3 regions of the Flavimobilis soli genome follow, and region 1 is predicted to be linked to each of the others. Evidence: riboswitches for the same ligand, from Rfam matches in the RefSeq annotation. Region 1 holds a riboswitch; each other region holds the start of a gene.
What was found. A riboswitch is a leader RNA that binds a small molecule or an ion and turns the genes downstream of it on or off. The one in region 1 is predicted to bind thiamine pyrophosphate.
Positions count from the first base shown of each region.

Region 2: another riboswitch for thiamine pyrophosphate. It lies ahead of ATL41_RS02685 (thiamine-binding protein); the one in region 1 lies ahead of ATL41_RS06980 (thiamine ABC transporter substrate-binding protein).
Region 3: another riboswitch for thiamine pyrophosphate. It lies ahead of ATL41_RS00870 (YkoF family thiamine/hydroxymethylpyrimidine-binding protein); the one in region 1 lies ahead of ATL41_RS06980 (thiamine ABC transporter substrate-binding protein).

Region 1 is NZ_PDJH01000001.1:1,529,077-1,533,766, forward strand. Features, by position in the region: gene ATL41_RS06975 (ABC transporter permease) at 1-1,522, opposite strand, end outside; gene ATL41_RS06980 (thiamine ABC transporter substrate-binding protein) at 1,536-2,615, opposite strand; TPP riboswitch at 2,684-2,803, opposite strand; gene ATL41_RS06985 (VOC family protein) at 2,895-3,824, shown strand; gene ATL41_RS06990 (DUF4235 domain-containing protein) at 3,914-4,201, opposite strand; gene ATL41_RS06995 (hypothetical protein) at 4,414-4,690, shown strand, end outside.
Region 2 is NZ_PDJH01000001.1:588,216-592,905, reverse strand. Features, by position in the region: gene ATL41_RS02700 (VOC family protein) at 1-619, opposite strand, end outside; gene ATL41_RS02695 (nucleotide pyrophosphohydrolase) at 723-1,082, opposite strand; gene ATL41_RS02690 (quinone oxidoreductase family protein) at 1,079-2,074, opposite strand; TPP riboswitch at 2,173-2,291, shown strand; gene ATL41_RS02685 (thiamine-binding protein) at 2,421-2,714, shown strand; gene ATL41_RS02680 (ABC transporter permease) at 2,711-3,523, shown strand; gene ATL41_RS02675 (ABC transporter substrate-binding protein) at 3,520-4,518, shown strand; gene ATL41_RS02670 (ABC transporter ATP-binding protein) at 4,502-4,690, shown strand, end outside.
Region 3 is NZ_PDJH01000001.1:181,412-186,101, reverse strand. Features, by position in the region: one part of gene ATL41_RS00885 (IS3 family transposase) at 1-675, shown strand, start outside; gene ATL41_RS00880 (GAF domain-containing protein) at 630-1,250, opposite strand; gene ATL41_RS13435 (hypothetical protein) at 1,317-1,457, opposite strand; gene ATL41_RS13430 (dihydrofolate reductase family protein) at 1,633-1,848, opposite strand; TPP riboswitch at 1,996-2,114, shown strand; gene ATL41_RS00870 (YkoF family thiamine/hydroxymethylpyrimidine-binding protein) at 2,257-2,922, shown strand; gene ATL41_RS00865 (ECF transporter S component) at 2,919-3,569, shown strand; gene ATL41_RS00860 (ABC transporter ATP-binding protein) at 3,566-4,690, shown strand, end outside.

The DNA of each region.
Region 1 (4,690 bases):
GCAGGTCGACCGTCGCGAGCACGCGGCCGGGGCGAGCGCCGAGCGTCGCGGCCGCCTCCCGCAGGCGCGGGTCGAGCGCGCGGAGCACCGGCAGCACCGTGCGCACGACGATGGGGATCGCGACGACCGCCTGCGCGACGGGCACGAGCAGCCCCGACGAGCGCAGGTCGACGCCGAGGCCGAGCGGTCGGTCGAGCGTCACGAGGAACCCGAAGCCGACCGTCACGGCCGAGACGCCGAGCGGCAGCATGAACACGCCGTCGAGCAGCGCGAGGCCGCGACGGCCTGCCCGTGAGCGTGGGCGCCGGGACACCACGAGCGCGACGAGGCCGCCCACGACGACGGCGATCAGGGCCGCGACCGCAGCCGTCCGCAGCGAGGTGCCCGCGGCCTGCCACGCGGTCACAGACGAGCCCGCGACGGGCTCGGCGAGGTTCCGGTAGTTCTGCAGGGTCCACGTGCCGTCGGCCGTGCGCAGCGAGCGCAGCAGCAGGTTCGCCATGGGCCACACGAGCAGCCCGAGCACGACGACGGCTGTCACGGCGAGGCTCGCCCAGCCGCCCGCACCGAGCCCGCGCGGGCGCAGCCGTCGCTCGCCGGGAGCCGAGCCGAGCAGGGCGAGCGCACGCACGCGCCGTGCCGACGCGCGGCCCGACACCCACAGGACGGCCGCGACGACGACGAGCTGCAGGACCGACAGGACCGCGGCCGCGCGCAGGTCGAGGAACTGCGTCGTGCGGACGTAGATCTCCGTCTCGATCGTGCCGAAGCGGCTGCCTCCGAGGATGAGGACGGTGCCGAACGCCGTCGCGCAGAAGAAGAAGACGAGCGCGGCGGCCGACGCGATCGCGGGGGCGAGCGCGGGCAGCGTGACCGTGCGCAGGACGCGCAGCGGGCTCGCGCCGAGGGCGCGCGCGGCCTGCTCGGGACGGGCGTCGAGCTGCGCCCAGAAACCGCCGACCGTGCGCACGACGACGGAGTAGTTGAAGAAGACGAGCGCGACGACGATCGCGGTGAGGCTCTGGTCGAGGCCGAGCCCGCCGAGCGGGCCTGCGTCCATGAACAGGCTGCGGAACGCGACACCGACGACGACGGTCGGCAGGACGAACGGCACCGTGACGACCGCACGCACGAACGCACGGCCGGGGAACGTCCGCCGGTACAGCACGTACGCGCCGGGGAGGCCGAGCAGGACGGAGAGCACGGTCCCGAGGCCGGCCTGCAGGAAGGTCAGGCCGACGACGCGCCACGTGCGCGGGCGGCCGAGCACCTCGCCGAACCCGCCGAGGTCCCAGGCGGCGGGCGACCACGCGGGGTGCGCCGCGGCGTCGGGCGACGCGAAGCCCTTGAGGATCATCGTCGCGACGGGCCACAGGAAGAAGACCGCGAGGAACAGTCCCGGGACCCCGACGGCGGCGAACCAGAGCGCACGCCCGGTCGCCCTGCGCCGGGCACCGCCGGGTGCCGCGTCCCCGTGGGGGGCGCGGTTCCCGGTCGGTGCCGGTGCGAGGGTCGTCGTCACGGTCGTGCTCGTCTCAGCCGAGCATCGTGTCAGTCCACGACTCGATCCAGGCGTCGCGGTTCTCCGCGAGCGTCGCGGGGTCGACCGTGATCGTCTTCTCGGCGAGCGGCCCGAACTTCTCGAACGCCTCGGGCAGGTCGACGTCCGGGTCGACCGGGTACATGTACACCGTGTCAGGGAGGGCCGCCTGGAAGTCGGCGGAGAGCATGTAGTCGACGAGTGCACCTGCAGCGGCGGGGTTGTCGGAGCCGGCGATCACGCCCGCGTACTCGACCTGGCGGAAGCACGTCGCGGGGAGGGACGACGTCGTGGACTCGTCGCCGTCGAGCGTGTAGGCGGGCGACGAGCCGTACGAGAGGACGACGGGGCGCGGGCCGCCCTCGCCGCCGCCGGAGAAGTCGACGTAGTAGGCGTCCGACCAGGAGTCGGAGATCTTCACGCCGTTGTCCTTGAGGCTCGTCCAGTAGTCGAGGTAGCCGTCCTCGCCGTAGGCGCCGACGGTCGCGGCGAGGAAGGCGAGGCCGGGGGTCGACGTCGCGGGGTTGGTGAGGACGACGAGGTCCTTGAGCGCGGGGTCGGCGAGGTCGTCGAGGGTCGCGGGGACGGGCACGTCGGGGTGCGCGTCGAACCAGCGGTCGTCGACGTTGATGCAGACGTCGCCCTGGTCGATCGGGGTGAGCGCGGTCGAGCCCTCGAGCAGGAGGTCCTTCGCGGCGTCGGGCAGGGCGGGGGAGGCGTGGTCGGCGAAGACGCCGGCCTCGAGGGCGCGTGCGCCGAAGATGTTGTCGATGCCGTAGGCGACGTCGCCGAGCGGGGAGTCCTTGGTGAGGATGAGCTGGTTGACGAGGGTGCCGCCGTCGCCGAGCTGGGTGACCTCGACGTCGAGGCCGAGCCCCTCGAGGTCGGCCTTCTGCTCGTCGGTGAGCTCGAAAGAGTCGTGGGTGACGAGGGTGACCTTGCCGGTCGGCGGGCCGGCCGTCGTCGTCGTGGTCGCCGGGCTCTGCTCGGTGGAGCAGGCGACGAGCAGGCTCGTGGTGGCGATCGCTGCGAGCGTGGCTGCGGTGCCCTTGCGGCGGCGGGTGGTGGTGCTCATGCGTTGGTGTCCTCCTAGGTCAAAGGAGGGGTGCCGCGTCGCGCCCCGCGTGTGCTGCGGCGCACGACGTGGAGAGAATCCCGACTCCCTACACCGGTGCTAACCGGATCAGGTTCGAGGGTCTGCGGTGGTCCGCACTCTCAGCGCTCACCGTCCGTGCGGGCGGCAGCGCTCCCCTGTCGTTCCTGACCAGCCTACCGCCCGCCGCGCCTCGCGGCCGTGCCCGTCCTCACACCGAGAATGGTTGACGCTTCAACTTTCTCGGGGGAGACTGAAGACATGAGCCGAGACATGATCGACGCCGCGAGCGCCCACGCCGCCGCACCCTCCGCCCTCCTGCCCGGCGACCGCCTCGCAGCCGAGACGCACATGGACGCGGTCACGCTGTACGTCCGCGACATCGACGCGATGGTCGCCTTCTACACGAACGTCATCGCGCTCGAGGTCCTGGCGAACGACGCCGCGGACGGCCGCGACGCCGTCGTCACCCTCGGCCGCGGCACGACGCCGCTCGTCGTCCTGCGTGAGGCTCGCGACCTGCCGCCGCGCCGCCCTGGCGAGGCCGGCCTGTTCCACACGGCGATCCTCTTCGCCGACGCCGCAGGCCTCGCCGCGACGCTCGCGCGCGTCGCGACGCTCACCCCGCAGCTCTACACCGGCGCGGGCGACCACCTCGTCTCCGAGGCGTTCTACCTCGACGACCCCGAGGGCAACGGCATCGAGCTGTACGTCGACCGCCCGCGCGACCAGTGGCGCTGGCGCGACGGCCACGTCGAGATGGCCACGCTGCACCTCGACCCGAACGCATTCATGCAGCAGCACCTCGACGAGGCCGTCCTCGCTGCCCCGCATGCCTCGGCCGCGACCCTCGGCCACGTCCACCTGCAGGTCGGCGACATCCCGACCGCGCGCCGCTTCTACGTCGACACCCTCGGCTTCGAGGCGACGACCGAGATGGGCTCGGCCCTGTTCGTGTCCGCCGGCGGCTACCACCACCACATGGCGATGAACACGTGGGCGTCGATGGGCGCTGGCCCGCGGCCCGTGAACCTCGGCCTCGGCGAGGTGTCGATCGTCGTCCCGACGCGCGACGAGGTCGGCGCGCTCGCCGACCGCCTCAAGCACGCGGGCGTCGCCGCCGCGGACGACGGCGCCGTGCTCACGTTCGCCGACCCGTGGCGCAACGAGATCCGCGTCGCCGTCGGCTGACCCCGGACACACCTCGGCCCCCTCGTCGCGAGCGACGAGGGGGCCGAGCCGTCTGCCAGGGCGTCAGCGCGAAGCGTGCAGGACCCGCGTCAGCGCGAGGCCTTCAGGGTGCGCCCCGCAGAGATCCGCGACGTCACCTTGCGCGCGCCCTTGTTCGCAGCGATGCGGCTCAGCGCGGCGACCGCACCCGTCACGCCCGCGAAGGTCACGATGCCCGCGATATTCGACTCGTTGTCGAGCGGGTCCTTCGGGGCGTCGTGCCCCGTCGCCTTCTTCCACACCGCGCCGAGGAGCTTCTGCGCCAGCCACGCCGCCAGCGCGGACGTGCCGATCAGGATCAGCTTGTCGACCATGCCCTCGTCGTTGTCGTCAGCCACGTCGGTCCTCCTCGTCGCTCGTCGGTGCGGCAGCCCGGGTCGGGCGGCCACCCTGCCCACGCTACCGGGACCGTGGCGCGCTGCACGTCGGCCGACCTGCACGCACGCCGCACGAGCGCCCGACCAGGTCCGGCCGTCCTGGCCGTCGTCGGCACGACGGGGCACGATGGACAGGTCGCTCACGACGACGGCACCCGGGGCGAGGAGGACCAGTGCGGCGAGACACCTGGACGCGGCGCGCCGTGCCGGCGCTCGCGGGTGCGCTCGCGCTGTCCTGGGTCCTCGTGTCCGCGGCTCCGCGCCCCTCGGCCCCGGGCCTGACGGGCGACGGGCTCGTCCGTGCCGTCGCCGCGGGCGCGGACGAGAGAGCGGGCGCGACGGGGGCGCACGCGACGATCACCGACGTCGACCACCCGGACGTCGCCGCGACGGACGAGGACGTCGTCGTCACGGTCGAGGTGAGTGCGGCCGGGCCGACGCTCCGGCTCG
Region 2 (4,690 bases), 940 kb from region 1:
CGGCGAGCACGAGGTCGCTGAACATGACGGACCCGGCGACGGCGGGCCCAAGGGCCTCGGGATAGAGGACGGTGGCACCCTCGTGGGAGCCGGGCAGGACCTCCCGGTAGTAGGCGCTGGCCTCGGCGGCGCGGTTCTGTGCGGGGCCGCCGAAGAGGAAGGTCGGCAGGACGAACGGGCGCGGGTCGCCGTCGGGGTTCGTGAGGATCAGCTGCCAGGACACGCCGAAGCGGTCCTCGACCCAGCCGTACCGCGGGCTGTGCGGGTACTGGCCGAGCTCCATGAGGACGCGGCCACCCTCGGCCAGGCGCGCCCAGAGCTCGTCGAGGTGCTCGCGCGCCTCGGGGTCCCGGGACGGGTCGAAGTTGACCATGAAGGAGATCGATGGGTTCGGGCGGAAGGTCGCGTCGGCGTTGATGAGCGTGAGGGGCAGGCCCCCGACGACGAGGTCGATCGTCAGGACCTTGCCTGCCATGTCCTTCTGGAAGTCGGGCAGTCCTTCGCTGGGGTAGCGGACGGTCTGCACGACATGGCTGTCCGGGAAGAAGGCCGTGTAGGCGGCGGCAGCCTCCTCGGCGTCGCCGGCGTACCAGATGTTCGGCGTGATCGTGGTCGTCATGCTCCGAGCATGCGCTCGGCGTCGTGAGGGGCCCACGGTGACACCTCCCAGAGCGGACGACGGTGCCCGTCGGTCCCGGCGGGTGTCCCTCGCGCGCCTGGCGTCACCCGTCGTGCGCTCGCGACGGCGCCGAGCCGACCGGGAAGCGCCCGTGGTTGACCGCGAGCTTGCGGCGGGCGGCGTCGAGCAGGTCGATCCCCGTGACGTCGGCCAGGCGCGCGAGGTAGATGAGCACGTCGGCCATCTCCATCGCGACGCGCTCGCGCAGCTCACGGTCGGTGCGCACGGCGTCGACGCTCTCGTCGGAGCCGAGCCACTGGAGCTCGGCCGCGAGCTCGCCCGCCTCCCCGGTGAGCGCCATGGCGAGGTTCTTCGGCGTCTGCACCGGCGTCCAGCCGCGCTCCTCCGAGAAGTCCCGGACGGCCGCGACGAGGTCGTCGAAGCCGCCCGCCTCGACGCTCACAGCGCCTCCCCGCCGACCTCGAGCACGAGCTTGCCCGTCGTCTCGCGCGCCTCGAGCGCCCGGTGCGCCTCACCCGCGTCGGCGAGTGCGTACGTCCCGCCGACGCGGACCTTGAGGGCCCCGAGCCGGACGGCGTGGAACAGCTCGTCGGCCCGACGCAGCAGCTCGGGTCGTGTCGCGACGTGGTCGCCGAGCGTGGGCCTGGTGACGAACAGCGAGCCGCCCGAGTTGAGCCGTTGCAGGTCGAACGGGGGCACCTGGCCGGAGGCTCCGCCGAACAGCACGAGGATGCCGCGCGGCCGCAGGGAGGCGAGCGACGCGTCGAACGTCGTGCGGCCGACGCCGTCGTACACCGCGTGGACGCCTTCCGGGGCGACGGCGCGGACGGCTTCGGGAAGCTGCGCCGTGAGGTCGTCGAGCTGGTCGTAGCGGACGACGGCGGTCGCGCCCGCCTCGCGCGAGAGCTCGGCCTTCGCCTCCGTCGAGACGGTCGTGATGACGCGCGCGCCGCGCGCGACGGCGAGCTGCGTCAGGAGGAGGCCGACCCCACCCGCGCCTGCGTGCACGAGCACGTCCTCGCCGGGGCCGACGGGGTGGCTGGAGTCGACGAGGTAGTGCGCGGTGAGCCCTTGGAGCATGAGTGCGGCCGCGGTCGCGAGGTCGACGCCGTCGGGCACGGGGACCGTGCGGTCTGCTGCGACGACGACCTGCTCGGCGTACGAGCCGGGGCCGTCGACCCAGGCGACGCGGTCGCCGACCGCGACGTCCGTGACTCCAGGTCCGACGGCGCTGACGACGCCCGCACCCTCGCTTCCGGGCACGTGCGGGAAGTGCGCCGGGTAGACGCCCGAGCGGCGGTACGTGTCGATGAAGTTCACGCCCGCGAACGCGACGTCGACGACGACCTCGCCCGCACCTGGGTCCGGCGCGGGACGCTCAACCAGCGTGAGGACCTCGGGACCACCTGCGCGTACGGCTTCGATCGCTCTCATCACCCCAGCCAACCACCCGTCGGGCGTCCGGGTCGACGCGGCGGTCCCGGATCGCGAGACGACGGTCGCGGCGTGCGAGCACGGCCGATACGTTGACGGGGAAACGCCGGGGAGCTTGGTGCACCAAGCTGAGAGGGCGGATGGGAGACCACCCGAGCCGCCGACCCGCGAACCTGAACTGGGTAATGCCAGCGGAGGGATGCGTCGGTGCCGTCGGCACCTTGTCTGCTCGAACCGTCCCGCTGCTCGCGTCCTCGCCGACGCGTGCTGCGGCGCGCCTCGTCGGCGCGCGACGGTCGTGCGCGCGCCCGTCGCGGCGGCGCCCTCGAGCTCGAGGAGCGAAGAAGTGCTCGCACACATCCAGGTCTCGCCCCGCCCCGCCGGGACGGCCGACCAGCCCTACGCCCACATCGACCCCGCCATCGCCGTCATCCAGGACTCGGGTCTCGTCCACGAGGTCGGTGCGATGGGCACGACCGTGCAGGGGAGCCCCGACGAGGTCTGGGCGCTGCTGCGACGCGTCCACGAGGCAACGCTCGCGGCAGGCGCCCGCGGCGTGACGAGCCACATCAAGGTCGGGCAGGGCGCCGACGACGACGGCCCGACGATCGAGGACCTCGTCGCGAAGTTCCGGGCGTGAGCAGCGTCGCCCCGCGCCCGGGTGCGGACCTGCTGGCGCGTGCGTGGCCGCCGGCGGTGCTCGCGACCGGCCTGGTCGTCGTGTGGGAGGTGGCCGTCCGCGTCGGGGACGTCCCGGCGTTCATCCTCCCCGCGCCGAGCCAGGTCGTGTCCGCAGCCGTCGGGCTCGCCCCGCTGCTCGAAGACCACGTCACGACGACGATGACGGAGGCACTCCTCGGTCTCGTGCTCGGAGTCCTCGCAGGCAGCGCGCTCGCGCTCGCGGCCGCGGCCTCGCCCTGGCTCGACCGGGCGCTGCTGCCGCTGCTCACGCTCACGCAGACCGTGCCGACGGTCGTGCTCGCGCCGCTCATGGTGCTGTGGGGTGGTGTCGGGCTCGCGCCCAAGGTCGTGCTCGTCGCGCTCACCGTGTTCTTCCCCGTGCTCGTCGCGGCGGCAGGCGCGATGCGCGACGCTGAGGGGGAGCTTGGCGACGTCCTGCGCGGTCTGGGCGGCACGCGCCGCCAGGTGCTGCTGCTCGTGCGAGCGCCGGCCGCGCTGCCCGGGGCCCTGTCGGGGCTGCGGCTCGCCGCCACGTACGCCGTCGGCGCCGCCGTCGTCTCGGAGTATCTCGCTGGGACGAGCGGCCTCGGCGTCCTCATCCAGCGCGCCCGCAAGGGGTACGACGTCGACCGCATCTTCGTCGCGGTCGCCCTCGTCGCGCTGCTCACCGCGCTGCTGTTCGTGATCGTCGACGCGGCGTCGCGCGCCGCCCTGCCGTGGCAGCGGCGCGAACCCGGAACCCACCTGCTCGCAAGGAGACCAGCATGAGAGCTCGTACCGCTGCCGCGTTCACCGCGGCGCTCATCGCCCTGTCCGCCGGCTGCGCGGCGCCGCCGCAGAGCGGCGCGGTCGAGGGCGACCTGACGCCTGTGACCGTCGTCCTGGACTGGACGCCCAACACGAACCACCTCGGCCTGTACGTCGCGCAGGACCGCGGCTACTTCGCGGAGGCGGGGCTCGACGTGACGATCGTCGAGCCGGGGGAGGCGTCGGGGTTGAGCCTCGTCGCGGCGGGCCAGGCGGACGTCGCGTACTCCGTCGCCGAGGCGCTCGTCCCGGCCCGGGCCAAGGGGGCCGACGTCGTGTCGGTCGCTGCGGTCCTGCGCCGCAACACGTCGAGCCTCATCGGCCTGAGCAGCGCGGGTATCGGGCGTCCGCGCGACCTGGCGGGGCGCACGTACGGCAGCTACGGCAGCGCGCTCGAGGAGGCGCTCGTGCGTCGTCTCGTGGCGTGCGACGGCGGCGACCCGGACGCGGTCGAGCTCGCCCCGCTCGTGAGCGACGACTTCCGGGTCGGGCTGACGCAGGGCCAGTTCGACGTGGCATGGGTCTTCGAGGGCTGGGACACGATCAGGCTGCGCGACGTCGACGGTCTCGACGTCGCGTCCATCCCGTTCGCGGACCACACGGACTGCATCCCCGACTGGTACACGCCGCTGCTCGCGACGTCCGAGACGGTGCTGGCCGAGCGGCCGGGCGTCGTCGAGAAGCTCGTGGCGGCGGTCGGACGCGGCTACGAGGACGCGGTAGCCGACCCGCAGGCGGCCGCCGACACGCTCCTGGAGGCTGTCCCGGAGCTCGACCGCGAGCTCGTGTCGCTCAGCGCGGCGTACCTCGCAGCGGAGATCACGGCGCCAGGCAAGCCCTGGGGCTGGCAGGACCCGGAGGTGTGGCGGGAGTTCCTCGCATTCCTCGAGGAGGAGGGGCTCGTCGAGCCGGGCCTGACGGCGGAGGAGCTGTGGACCGATGACCTCCTCGGCTGACGTCCGGCCCGACCTCGGGACCGCGGAGGGGCGGGGGAGCGTCGAGGTCCGCGGGCTGAGCGTGTCGCTCGGCGGTCGCGCCGTACTCGCGGACGTGTCGTTCCGGGTCGCGCGTGGCGGGCTCACGGCGGTCGTGGGCCCGTCCGGGTGCGGCAAGTCGACGCTGCTGCGC
Region 3 (4,690 bases), 1.3 Mb from region 1:
GGTCGGGATCAGACCGCCCGGCTGATGCGGGTCGCGGGGATCGAGGGCGCCCGACGGTCGAAGCGGGTGAAGACCACCCGCCCGGATCCGGCGTCGGCGCGGCACCCGGACCTCGTCAAGCGCGAGTTCACCGCGACCGCACCAAACCGGCTCTGGGTGACGGACCTGACGTTCGTGCCCACCTGGGCCGGCGTCGCTTACGTGTGCTTCATCGTCGACGCGTTCAGCAGGATGATTGTGGGCTGGCGGGTCGCGTCCCACATGCGCACCGAGATGGTCCTCGACGCGATCGAGATGGCCCGCTGGTCCCGCGGTGCACGCCACGCCGATCTGCGCTGTCACAGCGACGCGGGCTCTCAGTTCACGTCGATTCGCTACGGCGAACGCCTCGCGGAGATCGGCGCGACACCCTCGATCGGAACCGTCGGCGATTCGTATGACAACGCCCTGGCCGAGACGGTGAACGGCTATTACAAGACCGAACTCGTCCGCGGACCTGCCCGCCAACGACCGTGGAAGACCGTCGAGGACCTCGAGCTCGCGACGCTCGGGTGGGTGCACTGGCACAATGCGCAACGTCTCCATGGCTACCTCGGCGACGTCCCGCCCGTCGAGTTCGAGAACGCGTTCTATGCTGTCCAAGCCGACCGCGAACTGCTGGTCGGAATCAAATAGCGCGAGTCTCCATCAGACCCAGGGCGCTTCATCCTGATCGTCTCGAGCGCCGTGCCGAGCGCCTCCTCGATGCTCGACGCCTTCGCCACCGCATGCACGACAGTCGTCAGCGCCGTGACGTCACGGTCGTGCTCGACTGCGATCTCCCGCTCCGCCGCCCGGTCGAACTGCCCCGACACGAGCATCCCCGCAGCACGCATGATCGACTGCCGCGACTCCGACGGCGTCCCCACCCCGCTGTTGAGGAACTGCAACACCGCCACAACCTTGCCGCGGCTACGCACCGGCAGCGCCACACCGCTCAGCAAGCCCGAGCTCTCGATCCGCGACACATCCACACCCGGCCCAGCCGTGCGCAGATCGTGCAGGACGGCCATGTCGTCACGCTGCCAACACGTCCCCGCCAGCCCCTCGCCCGGGCCCAGAGCCAAGCCCTGCGCATACTCGCGGAACTCGCGAGGCGCCGTCCCGTCGTCGTGCACCAGACGCAGCCGCTGCGACTCCACATCAAGCTTCCACACCATCGCGTACGTCCACCCGAACGCCCGACGGATCGCCACGAGCGCCTCCGTCATCACATCCCCCGCGCACGTCGCCGGTTCGAGAGAGTCTGACGCCAGCCCGTCAGCGCCGCACGGGGATCACGCGGACGGGCGCCGCACCCGGTAGCGGCCGCACATATGGTCGCGGTTGCGGGCGACGTCGATGGGCGCGGGGTCGAGCCACCCCGTGATGTGCGGGTGCCCGGCCCCGATGAGCATTGGGGCGTACTGCAGCCACACCTCGTCGCGCAGCCCGGCCTCGGCGAACTGCTGGGCGACTCCCCCCGCCTCCCATGACCCACAACACCCCGCCGTCCGCTGCCGTGGTCATCTCGGCGTGAATGTCACGCACGTCGGCGTGCCTGAGCCAAACATCGGCGCCCGCGGGGACGGGCAGGTCGCGGTGGGTGAGCACCTAGGTCGGCGGTTCGAACGGCCAGGGCTCGTCACGGCGCAGCATCCACTCGTACGTCGAGGCGCCCATGACGAGAGCCCCGACGCCGTCGGCCAGAGTCGCGTGCGGCATGGGTGCGGCCCAGTCGAAGTCGCAGGAGAACAGCCAGTCGAGCGAGTGCTCCGGCGTCGCGAGGAACCCGTCGAAGGTCGCGGCGGTGTAGTAGCAGGTCGTCATCGGGGCTCCTCGCGCGACGACAGCCTCGAGGCTGTGCGGACCGGGCACCCAGAATCTCACGTTCCCCAACCCCGCACCCGCGTCCGCTTGGTGGAACGGGCGCCGGCCCCGTTGGCCCTCGAGGCTCGTCGTCGTTACGGTGTGTTCACCAAGCCCCCGGGGAGCGCATGAGCGCTGAGAGTGCAGGCCGGACCCCGTCCCACCTGCAGACCCGTGGAACCTGATCTGGTCAGTACCAGCGTAGGGAGCAGGGCGGAGCATTCCCGTCCCCGTGCCCGCGCGCTCTCGGGCGCACGGATGCGGGGGCACGTCATGGGCATTTTCGTGTCCGCGGCGGCGTGGCGCTGCCACGCGAGTGGATGCATCGTGCTTGCCCACCCCCGGGGGCGTCGATGCACAGGAGCACGCATGTCCCTCTCCCCGTCCACGACGTCCGCACGCAGCGGTGCCCAGACTCGAGACCCCCTCGCCCTGGGGGTCGGCGCACGCCTCACGGTCTCCGTGATGTCCGACGACTATGTCGCGATCCTGCTCACTGCCCTCGCGGACACGGCCGCGGCATCCGCCCCCGGTCTGGTCATCGAGTCCGACGACGTCTCGACGTACGTCGGTGGCGCCGAGGCCGACGTCCTCGCCTACATCGTCGACCTCATCGCGCGGGTCTCGGCGAGCGGAGCGCACGTCGTCGCGCACGTTCAGCTCTCCCGCGGCTGCCCGGGCGAGCTGACGTGCGGGCTCGACGCCCCCACCCTCGCGATCCCGGACCTCACCCCGCTCGCACCCACAGGGGTCGAGGCCACCGCCCAGTGGGCGCTGTACCCGCTCGCCGACGGCCCCGGCGCCGACCACATGTCCCACATCATGCCGGTCATCGAGCGGGCCAAGGCCGCGGGGGTCGCGCGTGCGTCGCGGCACTTCGTCACCGAGCTCGCAGGCGACCTCGCCGACGTCCTCGGCACGGTCGCCGACGGCTGGCTCGCCGCCGGCCGCTCCGTCGCGCACGTCGTCACGCACGTGACGATCTCGACGAACCACCCGGACGCCGATGCTCCCGCGACGGAGGTGGCCCGATGAGCACACCCCGCACCGACCTGCCCGGCGCGACGGCCGACGACGCCGCGACCACGCTCCCGACCCTCGTGCCCCGCGACCGCCGCGGGCTCACGCTCCACGAGACCGTGCTGCTCGCGGTCCTTGCGGTCGTCTTCGGGTTCCTCTACTGGGCGTTCGTCCAGGCGTGGTACGGACTGCAGATCGCGATGGGTCCGCTCGGCGACCTTGCCCAGAATGTGCTCGCCGGCTCATGGATCATGGTCGCGCCTCTCGCCGTGTACATCGTGCGCAAGCCGGGTGTCGGCGTGGTCGTCGAGATTCTCGCGGCTCTCGTCGAGGTCGCGTTCCTCGGCTCCCCCGTCGGGCCAATGCTCCTGCTCGTCGGGTTCATCCAGGGTGCGACCGCCGAGCTTCCCTTCGCCCTCACGCGCTACCGCCATTTCGGCTGGCCGACGTTCCTCGCGTCAGGTGTCTCCGCCGGGGTTCTGACCTTCGCGTACAACGCGTTCCGGCAGGGATGGCTCGGTCAGGAGTACCTCGGCCTCCGCTTCGCGTTCACGCTCGCGTCGTGCATCCTGCTGTCCGCGGTGGCTGCCAAGCTCCTCGGCGACGGGCTCCTCCGCACGGGTGTGCTCGACAACCAGGCGATTGGGCGCGCCGCACGATGAACGCCGCCGTGGTTCTCCAGGGCGCGGGCGTCCACTATCCGACCGCGCCGACACCGTCGTTGCACGACGTCACGCTGGGCATCGCCGCCGGTCGATCCTGTCTTGTCCTGGGCCCGTCCGGCTCCGGCAAGTCGACACTCCTGCGGATGATCACGGGGATCGTGCCGCAGACCGTCGATGCCGCTGTCACGGGTGACGTTCGCGTGCTCGGCTCCGATCCGCGCGAGGTCGCAACGTTCGACCTCGCGCGGCATGTCGCGTACCTCCAGCAGAACCCTCTCGACCAGCTGTGCCTCGCCGGGGTCCTTGACGACGTGGCGTTCACCCTGGAGAACCACGGCGTACCGTCCGAGCACATCGCGGCGCGCGTTCGAGCGGCTCTCGCGCGGGTCGGGGCCGCTCACCTCGCCGACCGTCCCACTGGGACGCTCTCGGGCGGTGAGGCGCAGCGGGTTGCGCTTGCCAGCGTTCTCGTCGCTGAGCCGGCGCTCCTCCTGCTCGACGAGCCGACGGCGATGCTAGACCCGGCTGGCGCGCAGCAGGTGGGCGCGGCGGTCGCGACCGTCATGAACGACGGTGGTCCGACGGTCCTCCTCGTCGAGCATCGTCTCGACGAGCTCCCCACTCTGCCGGTCGACACGCTTGTCATCGACGCTTCGGGCTCCGTGCTCGCGCACGGGCCCACGGCCGACGTCCTCACGACGCATGCGCAGGCGATCGAAGCCATGGGGTGCTGGCTGCCCCTCGACGTGCGGCTCGCCTCGATGCCTGACGCGCTCACCGAGCCGTATCTTCCTGGTGCCCGCCGCGTCCCCTCCGCACGCTGCACGTCGACGCCGCTCCTGCGTGCACGGGGTGTCACCGTGCGAGCTGAGGCAGTGTCCACACCCGCGATCGGCGCACCTGCCGGAGCTGCCGTCGTCCGGCAGCGTCCCACGCTCGTAGACGGTGTCGACCTCGATCTCCGCGCCGGAACGCTCACTGCGATCCTCGGCGTCAACGGCGCAGGCAAGTCGACGCTCCTCAAGGCACTGGCGGGACTGTGCCCCGCCGAGGGCACGCTCACGTGGCCGGCCTACACACCGGGCCCGCCCTCGCCCCGGCGGCGCCGCATCCGGCGT